3 regions of the Streptomyces sp. LARHCF249 genome follow, and region 3 is predicted to be linked to each of the others. Evidence: riboswitches for the same ligand, from Rfam matches in the RefSeq annotation. Region 3 holds a riboswitch; each other region holds the start of a gene.
The links. A riboswitch is a leader RNA that binds a small molecule or an ion and turns the genes downstream of it on or off. The one in region 3 is predicted to bind cobalamin.

Region 1: it holds a riboswitch for cobalamin, as region 3 does, so the genes downstream of both, ACIPUC_RS21965 (ribonucleoside-diphosphate reductase subunit alpha) here and ACIPUC_RS03655 (ABC transporter substrate-binding protein) in region 3, are expected to answer to the same signal.
Region 2: it holds a riboswitch for cobalamin, as region 3 does, so the genes downstream of both, ACIPUC_RS31205 (cobalamin biosynthesis protein) here and ACIPUC_RS03655 (ABC transporter substrate-binding protein) in region 3, are expected to answer to the same signal.

What each region holds. Positions count from the first base shown of each region.
Region 1 covers NZ_JBIXJQ010000007.1:218,253-222,612, forward strand. The annotation lists gene ACIPUC_RS21960 (ribonucleotide-diphosphate reductase subunit beta) at 1-339, opposite strand, end outside; gene ACIPUC_RS21965 (ribonucleoside-diphosphate reductase subunit alpha) at 339-2,726, opposite strand; adenosylcobalamin-variant (AdoCbl-variant) riboswitch at 2,880-2,956, opposite strand; gene ACIPUC_RS21970 (GNAT family N-acetyltransferase) at 3,021-3,515, opposite strand; gene ACIPUC_RS21975 (Uma2 family endonuclease) at 3,594-4,178, shown strand; gene ACIPUC_RS21980 (CstA-like transporter-associated (seleno)protein) at 4,233-4,360, opposite strand, start outside.
Region 2 covers NZ_JBIXJQ010000013.1:157,680-162,039, reverse strand. The annotation lists gene ACIPUC_RS31215 (anion permease) at 130-1,398, shown strand; gene ACIPUC_RS31210 (hypothetical protein) at 1,427-1,648, shown strand; cobalamin riboswitch at 1,756-1,906, shown strand; gene ACIPUC_RS31205 (cobalamin biosynthesis protein) at 1,944-2,903, shown strand; partial or broken gene ACIPUC_RS31200 (cobyric acid synthase) at 2,900-4,360, shown strand, end outside.
Region 3 covers NZ_JBIXJQ010000001.1:751,785-756,144, reverse strand. The annotation lists gene ACIPUC_RS03665 (glycoside hydrolase family 18 protein) at 1-803, opposite strand, end outside; gene ACIPUC_RS03660 (DUF4352 domain-containing protein) at 969-1,505, opposite strand; cobalamin riboswitch at 1,556-1,695, shown strand; gene ACIPUC_RS03655 (ABC transporter substrate-binding protein) at 1,742-2,743, shown strand; gene ACIPUC_RS03650 (FecCD family ABC transporter permease) at 2,740-3,801, shown strand; gene ACIPUC_RS03645 (ABC transporter ATP-binding protein) at 3,798-4,360, shown strand, end outside.

The DNA of each region.
Region 1 (4,360 bases), on a different contig from region 3:
ATAGAACTGGACGTGCACGGCCTCCTCGAACAGCTGGCGCGACAGGTACAGGCGCGCCTCCGGGGAGTTGATGTGCTTGTACAGCGTCAGCACCAGGTTGTTCGAGACGATCGAGTCGCCCGTCGCGAAGAACGCGACCAGACGGCCGATCATGTGCTGCTCGGCCGGCGTCAGCTTCGCCAGGTCGGCGACGTCCGAGTGGAGGTCGACCTCCTCCACCGTCCAGGTGTTCTTGATCGCGTCCCGGTAGCGCTCGTAGAAGTCCGGGTAGCGCATGGGGCGGAGCGTGAGCTCGAAGCCCGGGTCCAGGAGGTTCTTGGCGGACTGGGTGGTGCTCATTACTGGCAGGCCTCGCAGGACTCGGGGTTCTCAAGGGAGCAGGCCAGTGCGTCGGCGTCGACGGCCTGCGGGAGCGGAGCGGCGGCGGCCGGGACGGCGGAGCCGGACGCGGCGCGGGCGATCTTCGTCGCCGGGCGCGAGCGCAGGTAGTACGTGGTCTTCAGACCCTGCTTCCAGGCGTACGCGTACATCGAGCTGAGCTTGCCGATGGTGGGCGTCTCCAGGAACAGGTTCAGCGACTGCGACTGGTCCAGGAACGGGGTACGGGCCGCCGCCATGTCGATCAGACCGCGCTGCGGGATCTCCCACGCCGTGCGGTACAGCTCGCGCACCTCGGCCGGGATCCAGCCGAAGCCCTGGACGGAGCCGCTGGACTCGCGCAGCGCCTCGCGGGTCTGGGCGTCCCACACGCCGAGCTGCTTCAGCTCGTCCACCAGGTACGCGTTGACCTGGAGGAACTCGCCGCTCAGCGTCTCGCGCTTGAAGAGGTTGGAGACCTGCGGCTCGATGCACTCGTACACGCCGGCGATCGAGGCGATCGTCGCCGTCGGGGCGATGGCCAGCAGCAGCGAATTGCGCATGCCGGTCTTCGCGACGCGGGCGCGCAGCGCGTCCCAGCGCTCCGGCCAGTTCAGCTCCGCGTCGTAGTGGTCCGGGTGCAGGACGCCGCGGGCGGTGCGGGTCTGCTCCCAGGCCGGCAGCGGGCCGCTGCGCTCGGCGAGGTCGCAGGAGGCCTCGTACGCGGCCAGCATGATGCGCTCGGAGAGCTTGGTGGACAGGGCCTTCGCCTCGGGGGAGTCGAAGGGCAGCTTCAGCTTGAAGAAGACGTCCTGGAGGCCCATCGCGCCCAGGCCCACCGGGCGCCAGCGGGCGTTGGAGCGGCCGGCCTGCTCGGTCGGGTAGAAGTTGATGTCCACCACGCGGTCGAGGAAGGTCACGGCGGTGCGGACGGTCTCGTCCAGGCGCTCCCAGTCGATCTCCCCGTCCACCACGAAGGCGCCCATGTTGACCGAGCCGAGGTTGCAGACGGCCGTCTCGCCGTCGTCGGTGACCTCGATGATCTCGGTGCACAGGTTGGAGGAGTGGACGACGGTGCCCGGCTCGGCGGTCTGGTTCGCCGTGCGGTTGGAGGCGTCCTTGAAGGTCATCCAGCCCTGGCCGGTCTGCGCGAGGGTGCGCATCATCCGGCCGTACAGGTCGCGGGCGGGCATGGTCTTGCGGGCGAGGCCCGCAGCCTCGGCCTTGCGGTAGGCGGCGTCGAAGTCATCGCCCCACAGGTCGACGAGCTCGGGCACGTCGGCCGGGGAGAACAGCGACCAGTCGGCGTCGGCGTTCACGCGGCGCATGAACTCGTCCGGCACCCAGTGCGCCAGGTTCAGGTTGTGCGTACGGCGCTGGTCCTCACCGGTGTTGTCGCGGAGCTCCAGGAACTCCTCGATGTCCGCGTGCCAGGTCTCCAGGTAGACGGCGGCGGCGCCCTTGCGGCGGCCGCCCTGGTTCACGGCGGCGACGGAGGCGTCGAGGGTCTTCAGGAACGGCACGATGCCGTTGGAGTGGCCGTTGGTGCCGCGGATCAGCGAACCGCGGGAGCGGATGCGGGAGTACGAGAGACCGATGCCGCCGGCGTGCTTGGAGAGGCGGGCGACCTGGTGGTAGCGGTCGTAGATCGAGTCGAGCTCGTCCAGCGGGGAGTCCAGCAGGTAGCAGGAGGACATCTGCGGGTGCCGGGTGCCGGAGTTGAAGAGCGTGGGGGAGGACGGCAGGTAGTCGAGGCGGCTCATCAGCCGGTACAGCGAGGCCACTTCCTCGACGGCCGGGACGGACTCGTCGGCGGCGAGGCCGCAGGCCACGCGCAGCATGAAGTGCTGCGGGGTCTCGATGACCTGGCGGGTGATCGGGTGGCGCAGCAGGTAGCGGCTGTGCAGGGTGCGCAGGCCGAAGAAGCCGAAGCGGTCGTCGGCGCCCTCGGCGAGGGTGTGCTCCACCAGCGCGTCCAGGCGGGCCGTGTGGGCCCGTACGAACTCGGCCGTGCGGTCGGCGATGAGCCCCTCGCGGTGCCCGACCTCGACGGACGCGGAGAAGGAGGTGGCGCCCTGGCCGGCGGCCTCGTCGCGGACGGCCAGCGTCAGCAGCCGGGCGGCGAGCTTCGAGTACGCGGGGTCCTCGGAGATCAGGCCGGCGGCGGCCTCGGTGGCCAGCCCGCGCAGTTCGGCCTCGTCGGCGGCGGAGCTGCGGCCGCGCAGTGCGGCGGCGGCGACGCGGCCGGGGTCGGTGTCGGGGAGGTCCGCCGTCAGTTCGGTGAGGGTACGCAGCAGCGTGGCCCCCGGGCCCTCGGTGTTGTCGCCAGAAACGGACTCGGCGCGCGGTGCGGAAGGCGCGATGGTCACGGCGGGAGCTCTCCCTCGCTCGGCCCGGTCGACGGCGGGCGGGCACGGGGAGGCGCATGCGGGCGTGACGGGAACGCGTCGACCGCATGGCGTCCACCGGCCCAACCGCGAGGCCCGGACGTATCGGCACCCGGTTCGGTCGAGCCGGATGCGCTGTCGGCAGGTCCTCGGACTTTTCATACCGTTGCGGGACAGTTCCGGATTCACACCGGATTCCCCTGCGGCGACAGCAGGCTTGAGCATACATGTGGGGGGCCGCGGATGAGCGACCCCCCACATGTTGTGTCGGTGCGTCTACAGCTCCAGACGGTACGTGAGCAAGGTCAGCCCGGGAACGGGCGCCCAGTCCCGCTCCGGCGTCCGGATGAACCCGAGCCGCTCGTAGATCCGCTGGGCCCCCGTCATGCCGCGCTGGGTGGACAGCACCAGGTGCGTGACCCCCTTCAGCTCCCGTGCGCGGGCCATGCAGGCGCGCACCAGGGCCTCGCCGGCGCCGCGTCCGCGGGCCTCGCGGGAGACGGCCAGCATCCGGAACTCGGCCTCGCCGGGCCCGGCGATGTCGCACAGCGGACTCCCGGGCGGGGCGAAGGTCACCCCGCCGAGGACGGTCCCCTGCTCGACGGCCACGAGCACCTCCCCGTCGGCGGCCCGCCCGGCGACATCGCGCAGGACCTTCGCGTAGAACGCCTCACCGGAGCCGAGGAGGCCGTCGCCCACGTAGGCCTGCGCGGTGATCTCCCCCAGCTGCTCGTACTCGGCGGGCCGGGCCGCCCTGATCACTATGTCCATGGGGTCGAGTGTGCCGGACGGGTGTCGGTGCCCGGCGCTATCGTCGGAGACAGCACCGTCGATGAAGGTGAGCGAGGCATGACCGTGATGACCGAACGTCCGCACATGCTGACTGAGGACTTCGAAGCCGTCGCACGGATAGCGGCGCGCGAGAGGGAGGGAACGCGGCTCGAATTCATCGACGGGGTAATCAGGAGCAAGGCCATGCCGGATGGCGACCACCAGATGATCATCCAGTGGCTCACCCGGATCTGCATGCAGCACCGGCCGGAGCTCTGGTTGCACGGAGCGCAGGGGATCACCGCCCAGGAATACCGGGAAGGACGGGCTATCCCGGACGCGGTGCTGGCGCCGTCCCATGCGTTCGTAGGGCAGGGCGACTGGGTGGATCCCGCTCCGATTCTCATGGTCGTCGAGGTGACCTCGTGGGACTCCGACACCCACCGTAGGGACCATGTCGAGAAGCCCAGGGCCTACGCCGAGACAGGCATTCCCGTCTACCTGCTGATCGACCGGGCCAAGTGTGAGGTCTCCGTCTACAGCCAGCCCAACGGCCGTCGGTACGAGAGCATCCACATCGTGCCGTACGGAACGGACATCGCGCTCCCCGAGCCCGTCGGCATCACCCTCCAGACCGAGCCCCTCAAGGACTGGGTGCGCTGAACGACCCGAAGGCCCCGCCGCAGAACGCGGCGGGGCCTTCGGTGTGCGAGGGGCTCAGCAGCAGCCGAAGCCCTCGCGGGGATCCGCCTCGCGGGCGTCCGTGCGGGCGCGTTCGAAGGCGCGGCGGGTCATGACCTGCGCGTCCGGGTCGTGGCCGCGGGCGTGGGCGACGTACCGGTCGT
Region 2 (4,360 bases), on a different contig from region 3:
CAGAATCGGGACGAATGGCCCGATCACTCCCCTCACGGAGACACCATTAGGCCCGCGGTAGTTCACCTTCCGTTCATCCAGGTTGCCTACGGTCGCCGAGCCACTGACGTCAAACAGAAGCCTGGGTAAATGGAGCACATAACGCTTCTCCTCGGGATCGTGATCATCACCGCTCTCGTGTTCGACTTCACGAACGGTTTCCACGACACAGCCAACGCGATGGCTACCACCATCTCGACCGGCGCCCTCAAGCCCAAGACGGCGGTGGCCATGTCCGCCGTGCTCAACCTCGTCGGAGCTTTCCTGTCCGTGGAGGTCGCCAAGACGATCTCCAAGGGCCTGGTCAACGAGGAAGGCATCCAGCCAGAGGTGATCTTCGCCGCCCTGGTCGGCGCGATCCTCTGGAACCTCCTCACCTGGCTGGTCGGCCTCCCCTCCAGCTCTTCGCACGCCCTGATGGGCGGCCTGATCGGTGCCGCGGTCGCCTCGGCCGGCCTCGGCGCGGTCAACGGCGACACGCTCGTCACCAAGGTGCTGATCCCGGCGATCGCGGCCCCGCTCGTCGCCGGTTTGGCGGCGATGCTGGCCACGAAGGTCACGTACAAGTTCGGCAACAAGGTCGGCGAGAAGACCTCGGCCAAGGGCTACCGCGCCGGTCAGATCGCCTCGGCCGGACTCGTCTCCCTCGCGCACGGCACCAACGACGCGCAGAAGACGATGGGCATCATCACCCTGGCGCTCATCGCGGGCGGCGCGATCGCGCCCGACGCGAACCCGCCGGTGTGGGTCATCCTCTCCGCCGGTCTCGCGATCGCGCTCGGCACCTACCTGGGCGGCTGGCGCATCATCCGCACCATGGGCAAGGGCCTGACCGACCTGCAGCCGCAGCAGGGCTTCGCCGCCCAGACCTCGGCCGCCACGGTCATCCTGGCCTCCTCGAACCTCGGCTTCTCGCTCTCCACCACCCACTCGTGCTCCGGCGCGGTCATGGGTGCGGGCCTGGGCCGCAAGGGCGGTGTGGTCCGCTGGTCCACCGCGACCCGCATGTTCATCGCCTGGGGCCTGACCCTGCCGGCCGCCGCCCTCGTCTCGGCGGGCGCCGAGCTGGTCATGCGCACCGGTGACGTCGGCATCGCCGCCGTCACGGTCTTCCTGGTCGGCTCCTGCCTCGCCATCTGGTTCATCTCGCGCCGCCAGGTCATCGACCACACCAACGTCAACGACGTGCCGGCGGCCGGCACCGAGGAGCCGGGTGTCGTCACCACGGCGATCGCGGCCGTCACCGTCCCGCCGACCGTCGCCGCGGCCGGTACGACCGCCGCCGTGACCGACGAGGACCTCAAGGCCACCATCCCGGCCTCGACCGCGACGCCTGCGGCTCCGGCCGCGGCGGTCTGACCCCGAGAACGACAGAGGAATCAGCGGTATGAAGATCGACTGGGAAGCACTCGGCTCCGTGTTCGGAGTCAGCCTCTCCGCCACCGTCGCCCTCGTGGCCCTGTTCACCCTCGGCCTGGTGGGCCTGTCCAAGCACGAGGCCGCCACCGAGCAGGGCGGCGCGGCCACCCTGGCCCGCAGCGGCGCGTACGCCTGCTTCGCGCTCTGCGCGGCGGCCGTGGCGTACGGGATCTACCTGATCGTCGTCTGAGACGTCACGCGTGAAGGCTCCCCCCGGGTTTCTCCCGGGGGGAGCTTTCGCGTACCCCGCCGCCTCCCGGCCGCCGCACCGCCGCAGGTCAACGGCGAGTTGACGGGCATTCGCGGTGCGTGGTGGACTGCCCGAGCCAACACGGCGGCATGGAGAGGAAGTCCGGTGCGAATCCGGCGCGGTCCCGCCACTGTCACCGGGGCACTCGGCCGAGTGCGACCCGGGAGCCAGGAACTCTCGCCACCGGACACGTCGAACCAGGGCGCGGACCCTGAGTGAGGACATACCTGCCACCATGCGTGCCGATCGCGTCTTCGCGTACGGCGTCACGGCGGGCCTGATCGGCGACCGGATCCTGGGGGATCCGCGCCGAGGGCACCCCGTGGCCGCCTTCGGACGAGCCGCCGCCGCAGTCGAACGCGCCCTGTGGCGCGACGACCGCGCCCGCGGCCTCCTGCACACCCTGGTCTGCGCCGGGGGCGCGGCCGCCGCCGGCGCGCTGGGCGCCCGCGCCGTGCGCTCCCGGCCCGCGGCCGCCCGTATCGCCCTGACCGCCGCCGCCACCTGGGCCGTCGTCGGCGGCACTTCGCTGGGCCGCGAGGCCCGCGCCATCGGCGGCGCGCTGGCCGCCGGGGACGCCGAGGTGGCCCGGGAGCGGCTGCCGCACCTGTGCGGGCGCGACCCGCACGCCCTGGACGAGCAGCAGATGGCCCGCGCCGTCGTGGAGTCGGTCGCGGAGAACACCTCCGACGCGGTGGTCGGTGCCCTGGTGTGGGGCGCCGTCGCCGGGGTCCCCGGACTGCTGGCCTTCCGCGCCGTGAACACCCTGGACGCGATGGTCGGCCACAAGTCCCCCCGCTACCTTCGCTACGGCTGGGCCTCGGCCCGGCTCGACGACCTGGCTGGCTGGCCGGGCGCCCGGCTGACCGCGCTGGCCGCCGTACTGGCCGGTCCCGACCGGCGGGGAGCCGTACGGGCCTGGCGTGCGGACGCCGCCGAGCACCCGAGCCCGAACGCCGGCCCCGTGGAGGCATCCTTCGCGGGGGCGCTCGGCGTACGGCTGGGCGGCACCCTGGCGTACGGGGGGCGGGTCGAGCACCGGGCGGTGCTGAACGGCGAGGCGGGGCGGCCGGTGGAGGTCGCGGACATCGAGCGGGCGGTACGGCTGTCGCGGCAGGTGACCTGGCTGGCGCTCGGGGCCTGTGTGGCGGCCCGGACGCTGGTCTCGCGTACATCACGGAGGGGGCGCGCATGAGCGGCGCGAAGCGCGGCGGCGGACTGCTGGTCGCGGGAACCACATCGGACGCGGGCAAGAGCGTGGTCACGGCGGGCATCTGCCGCTGGCTGGCCCGCCAGGGCGTGAAGGTGGCGCCCTTCAAGGCGCAGAACATGTCGCTGAACTCCTTCGTGACCCTGGAGGGCGCCGAGATCGGCCGCGCCCAGGCCATGCAGGCCCAGGCGGCCGGCGTGGAGCCGACCGCGCTGATGAACCCGGTCCTGCTCAAGCCGGGCAGCGACCGCAGCAGCCAGGTGGTGCTGCTGGGCAGGCCGGTGGGCGAGATGAGCGCCCGCGGCTACCACGGGGGCAGGCAGGAGCAGTTGCTCGGCATCGTCACGGACTGCCTGGAGCAGCTGCGGGGCACGTATGACGCCGTGATCTGCGAAGGGGCGGGGAGTCCGGCCGAGATCAACCTGCGCCGGACCGACATCGTGAACATGGGCATCGCGCGGGCCGCGCGGTTCCCGGTGGTCGTGGTCGGGGACATCGACCGGGGCGGGGTCTTCGCCTCCTTCTTCGGTACGACGGCTCTGCTGTCGGCGCAGGACCAGTCGCTGATCGCCGGATACCTGGTCAACAAGTTCCGCGGTGACGTCACGCTGCTGGAGCCGGGCATGGAGATGCTGCGCGGCCTGACCGGGCGGGCCACGTACGGGGTCCTGCCGTTCCAGCACGGGCTGGGCATCGACGAGGAGGACGGGCTCCGGGTCTCCCTGCGGGGAGCGGTACGGGAGTCCGTGGTGGCGCCGCCCGTGGGCGAGGACGTGCTGCGGGTCGCGGTGTGCGCGGTGCCGCTGATGTCGAACTTCACGGACGTCGACGCGCTCGCGGCGGAGCCGGGGGTGGTCGTGCGGTTCGTGGACCGGGCCGAGGAACTGGCCGACGCGGACCTCGTCGTCGTGCCGGGGACGCGCGGGACGGTCAGGGCGCTGGAGTGGCTGCGGGAGCGCGGGCTCGCGGACGCGCTGCTGCGGCGGGCCGCCGAGGGGCGGCCGGTGCTGGGCATCTGCGGCGGGTTCCAGGTCCTCGGCGAGCACATCGAGGACGAGGTCGAATCGCGGGCCGGGTCGGTGGACGGGCTCGGGCTGCTGCCGGTGCGCGTCCGCTTCGACCGGGAGAAGACCCTGGCGCGGCCGGCGGGTTCGGCGCTGGGCGAGGAGGTCTCCGGCTACGAGATCCACCACGGGGTGGCCGAAGTCCTGGGCGGGTCCCCCTTCCTGGACGGCTGCCGGGTCGGGTCGGTGTGGGGGACGCACTGGCACGGGTCGCTGGAGTCGGACGGCTTCCGCCGGGCGTTCCTCCGCGAGGTGGCCTCGGCTGCGGGCCGCCGCTTCGTCCCGGCCCCGGACACCTCGTTCGCCGCCCTGCGGGAGGAGCAGCTGGACCTGCTGGGCGACCTGATCGAGGAGCACGCCGACACCGCTGCGCTGCTG
Region 3 (4,360 bases):
ACGTCGAAGCCCGCGTCGATCTTGGCGGGCGCGGTCGGGACGAAGGCCGTCAGCTCGTACGGCGACGGCCGGTTCCGGCTGCGCTCGTACGCGTCGAGCTGTGTGCGGAACTCCTTGACCAGCTCGGCGAAGTTGCGCTTGTCCTCGGGCCGGAACTTCGTGTCCGTGTCACCGGCGGAGCCGGGCCACTCCCAGTCGAGGTCGATCCCGTCGAACACCCCGGCGGCCGCGCCCGCGCCCCCGCGGGCGCCGTCCTGCGGCAGGTTGCCCTTGATGTAGAGGTCGATGCACGACTCGACGAGCGCCTTGCGGGAGGCCGGGGTCAGCGCGGCGTCCGAGAAGTGCGTGGACCAGCTCCAACCCCCCAGGGAGATCAGCACCTTGAGGCCCGGGTGCTTGGCCTTGAGCTCGCGGAGCTGGTTGAAGTTGCCGGCGAGCGGCTGCTCCCAGGTGTCGGCGACCCCGTCCACGGAGTTCTCGGCGTCGAGCGGGCGGACGTAGTCGGCCCAGGCGTCGGCCTCGCCGGGCACGTTCCCGGTGAAGCACTTGCCCTCGGCGCTGACGTTGCCGAAGGCGTAGTTGATGTGGGTGAGCTTGCCGGCGGAGCCGTTCTTCTCCAGGTCCTGGACCTGGAAGTCCCGTCCGTAGACGCCCCATTGGGTGAAGTAGCCGACCTTCTTGTACGAGCGGTGGTGACCGCCCGCCGCCTCGTCCCGCGCCGCGCCGGCGGCGGGTGCGAAGGCGGTCAGCAGGGAGAGGGAGCAGGCGGCGACGGCCAGCCTGCCGAGCATGCTGCGGCGCATGGGCTTCCTTTGCGGATGCGGGAGCGGGGCGTGAGCGCGTGCGCGGTGCATGCCGGAAACTATTGGTCTGGACCAGAGCGGTCAAGGGGGCGGCGGAAACCCGCCTGCCACGGGTGGTGTTACGGGGTGCACGAGGTGGCACGGGTGGCACGGGTGTTACGGGGGTTACGGAAGGCTCCACTGGCCGACGTCGTCGGCCAGGCCGCCGTTCAGGGCGAACTGGACGGCCGCCGGGGCGGCGTCCTCCGGAAGCCTGAAGGTGACGAAGCCCTCGGCCGATCCGCCGGGGCTGAGGGTGACGGTGTCCGGGAAGGAGGCCCCGGCCGTCGTCGGGCTGTTGAGCCCGGCGAACCGCTTCCCGGCCGTGTCCAGCACGTGCGCGGACGGTGCGGGGGAGTCCTTGTACACGGCGGTACCGGTGTTCTCCAGGCGGAACCGGACGGCCAGCAGCCGGGTCGACGCGTCGGCAGCCGGGCCCTCCGGATCGGCCGGGCTCGCCGGGTCCACCACCTGGACCAGGGTGACGTCGAGCCGCTGGCCGGGCTCGTTCCCCGCCAGGGAGACCGTCTCCCCCGACCCGCCGGGGGCCGCGCCCAGCAGCGCCAGGCCGAGGAGCGCGAGCACGAGCACGAGCGCCAGCGCGGCCGGCGCGCCGCGCAGGGAGCGCCGGGGCGCGGGGGCACCCGCTGATCCACCGATCACCCTGTCCACGATCCTCCCCGGCCCGGGGGTCCCGCCACCCAGGAAGATCCACTCTGGCAGACTGGGCCGCGTTACCAAGGCGGTGCAGGACAGGAAACCGGTGCGATTCCGGTGCGGTCCCGCCACTGTGACCGGCCCTCCCCGCGGGGAAGGCCGGGAGTCAGACACTGACGCACCGCCTCTGCTCGCTCCTTCACGTCGACCAGGGGACGCGGATCCCCCGGAGAGGCTCTGCCATGTCGCGTCACCGCGCCCGCGCCGTCCTGCGCGCGCTCACCCCCCTCGCGTTCCTGATACCCCTGGCCGCCTGCGCCGGCTCCCCCGCCGAACGGCAGGCCAAGGCCGCGGGATCGTCCGCCGAGGCGCCCGGGTTCCCGTACACCGTCACCAACTGCGGCGTGAGCAGCACCTACCAGGCACCGCCGCAGCGCGCCGTGACCATGAACCAGCACGCCACCGAGGTGCTGCTCGCCCTCGGCCTGGAGGACCGGATCGCCGGTTCCGCCTACCTCGACGACGCCGTGCTGCCCGCCTACCGGCCCGCATACGACAGGATCAAGGTGCTGGCCAAGGGGTACCCCTCCAAGGAGATCCTGCTCGGCGCCAACCCCGACTTCGTCTACGGGGGCTACTCCAGCGCCTTCGACAAGGGGCAGGGCCGCGACCGTGAGGGGCTGGCCAAGACCGGCATCAACTCCCGGCTCAACGTCGAGAACTGCGCCGGAGGCCCGGTCGGCCTCGACCAGCTCAAGACCGAGATCACCGAAGTGGCGCGGACCTTCGGCGTGCCCGAGCGCGGCACGAAGCTCATCGAGGACGAGCAGCGCCGCATCGACACCGTGACCGCCCGGGTGAAGGAAAAGCCCCGGCCGTCCGTCTTCGTCTACGACTCCGGCGAGGCCTCCGCCTACACCGCCGGGGGCGACGGCATCGGCAACGAGATCGTCTCGCTCTCCGGCGGGACGAACGTCTTCGCCGACCTCAAGGACACCTTCGGCGACGTGTCGTGGGAGAAGGTCATCGAGCGCAAGCCCGAGGTCGTCCTCATCTACGACTACGGCAGCACCACCGTCGAAGCCAAGAAGCAGCGCCTGTTGAACGACCCGGCCCTCGCCCAGGTTCCCGCGATCAAGAACCAGCGGTTCGTCGTCCTTCCGCTCTCCTCGGCCGTCCTCGGCGTGCGCGTCGCCGACGCCGTCGAGTCACTGGGCCGCCAGCTGCACCCCGACGCCGCGTGAGCCGGCGCCGGACCCCGGCCGTCCTCGTCCTCCTCGCAGCCCTGCTGGCGGCGTCCGCCGTCGCCGGGCTGGCCCTGGGGCCGGTACGGATCGCGCCCGGCCAGGTCATCGACATCGTGCTCGGCGGCCTGACGGGCGAGAGGCGCACCGGGGCGTTCGCCTCCATCGTGTGGGACGTCCGGATGCCGAGGGTGCTCCTCGGGGCCGTCGTCGGCGCCGGGCTCGCCGTGGCGGGCACCGTGCTCCAGGCCCTCGTGCGCAACCAGCTCGCCGACCCCTTCCTGCTCGGAGCCTCGTCCGGGGCCTCGGCGGGGGCCGTCCTCGTCATCGTCTTCGGCGCGGGCACCGGTGTCGCGGGGGCGGCGGGCACGGCCGGTTTCCTGGGCCGGCTCGGCGTGCCGTCCGCCGCGTTCGCCGGGTCGCTGGGCGCGCTCGCCGCCGTCTACGCCATGGCCCGGCGCGGGGGAGCCATGACCACCGGCCGGCTGATCCTCGCCGGGGTCGCCGTCCAGTACATCCTGTCCGCCCTCACCAGCCTCGTCCTGGTGCTCGCCGCGCACCCCGACCAGGTCCGCTCCGTCCTCTTCTGGACGCTCGGCGGGCTCGGCGGGGCCCGCTGGGAGGAACTGGCCCTGCCCGCCGTCGCCCTGCTCGCGGGCACCGGCCTGCTCGTCGCCCTAGCCCGGCCGCTCGACCTGCTGCTCGCGGGCGAGGAGGGCGCGCACACCCTCGGCCTGGACACCGGGCGCTTCCGGGCCGCCGCGTTCGTCCTCACCTCCCTCGTCATCGGCGTACTCGTGGCCTACAGCGGGGCGATCGGGTTCGTCGGGCTGATGATTCCGCACGCCGCCCGGATGGTCGTCGGCGCCGGGCACCGGGCGCTGCTGCCGGTGGCCGCGCTGGGCGGCGCGGTGTTCCTGACACTGGCCGACCTGGTCGCCCGTACGGCCGCGGCGCCCGAGGAGATCCCGGTCGGCGTGGTCACCGCCCTCGTCGGCGGGCCGTTCTTCCTGTGGATGCTGCGGCGCTCCACCCGCACCGAGGGGATGACCGGATGACCGGGAACGCGGCGCAGGCGCAGGCGCAGGCGCAGACGCGGACGCGGACGCATTCGACGGCGCTGGAACTCGCCGTCCAGGGCGTGCGTTACGAGACCGAGGGGCACACGCTGCTGCACGGTGTCGAGCTCACCGCCCGTCCCGGCGAGACGGTCGGCGTGGTCGGCCCCAACGGCAGCGGCAAGACCACCCTGCTGCGCTGCGTCTACGGCACCCTGCGGCCCACCGCCGGCCGGGTCCTGCTGGACGGCGCCGACGCGGGCGCGCTCACGGTCAAGGACCGGGCGCGGCGCGTGGCGGTCGTCCCCCAGGACGCGAGCGGCACCTTCGGGCTGACCGTCCGCGAGGTCGTCGCCATGGGGCGCAGCCCGCACAAGCGCTTCTGGGAGCAGGACGGCCCGGATGACGTCCGGCGGGTGGCCGAGGCCCTTCAGACCGTCGGTGCGGGCGCCTTCGCCGCGCGCCGCTTCGACGAGCTCTCCGGCGGCGAACGCCAGCGCGCGCTGGTGGCCCGCGCCCTCGTCCAGGATCCCGGCCTGCTCGCCCTCGACGAGCCGAC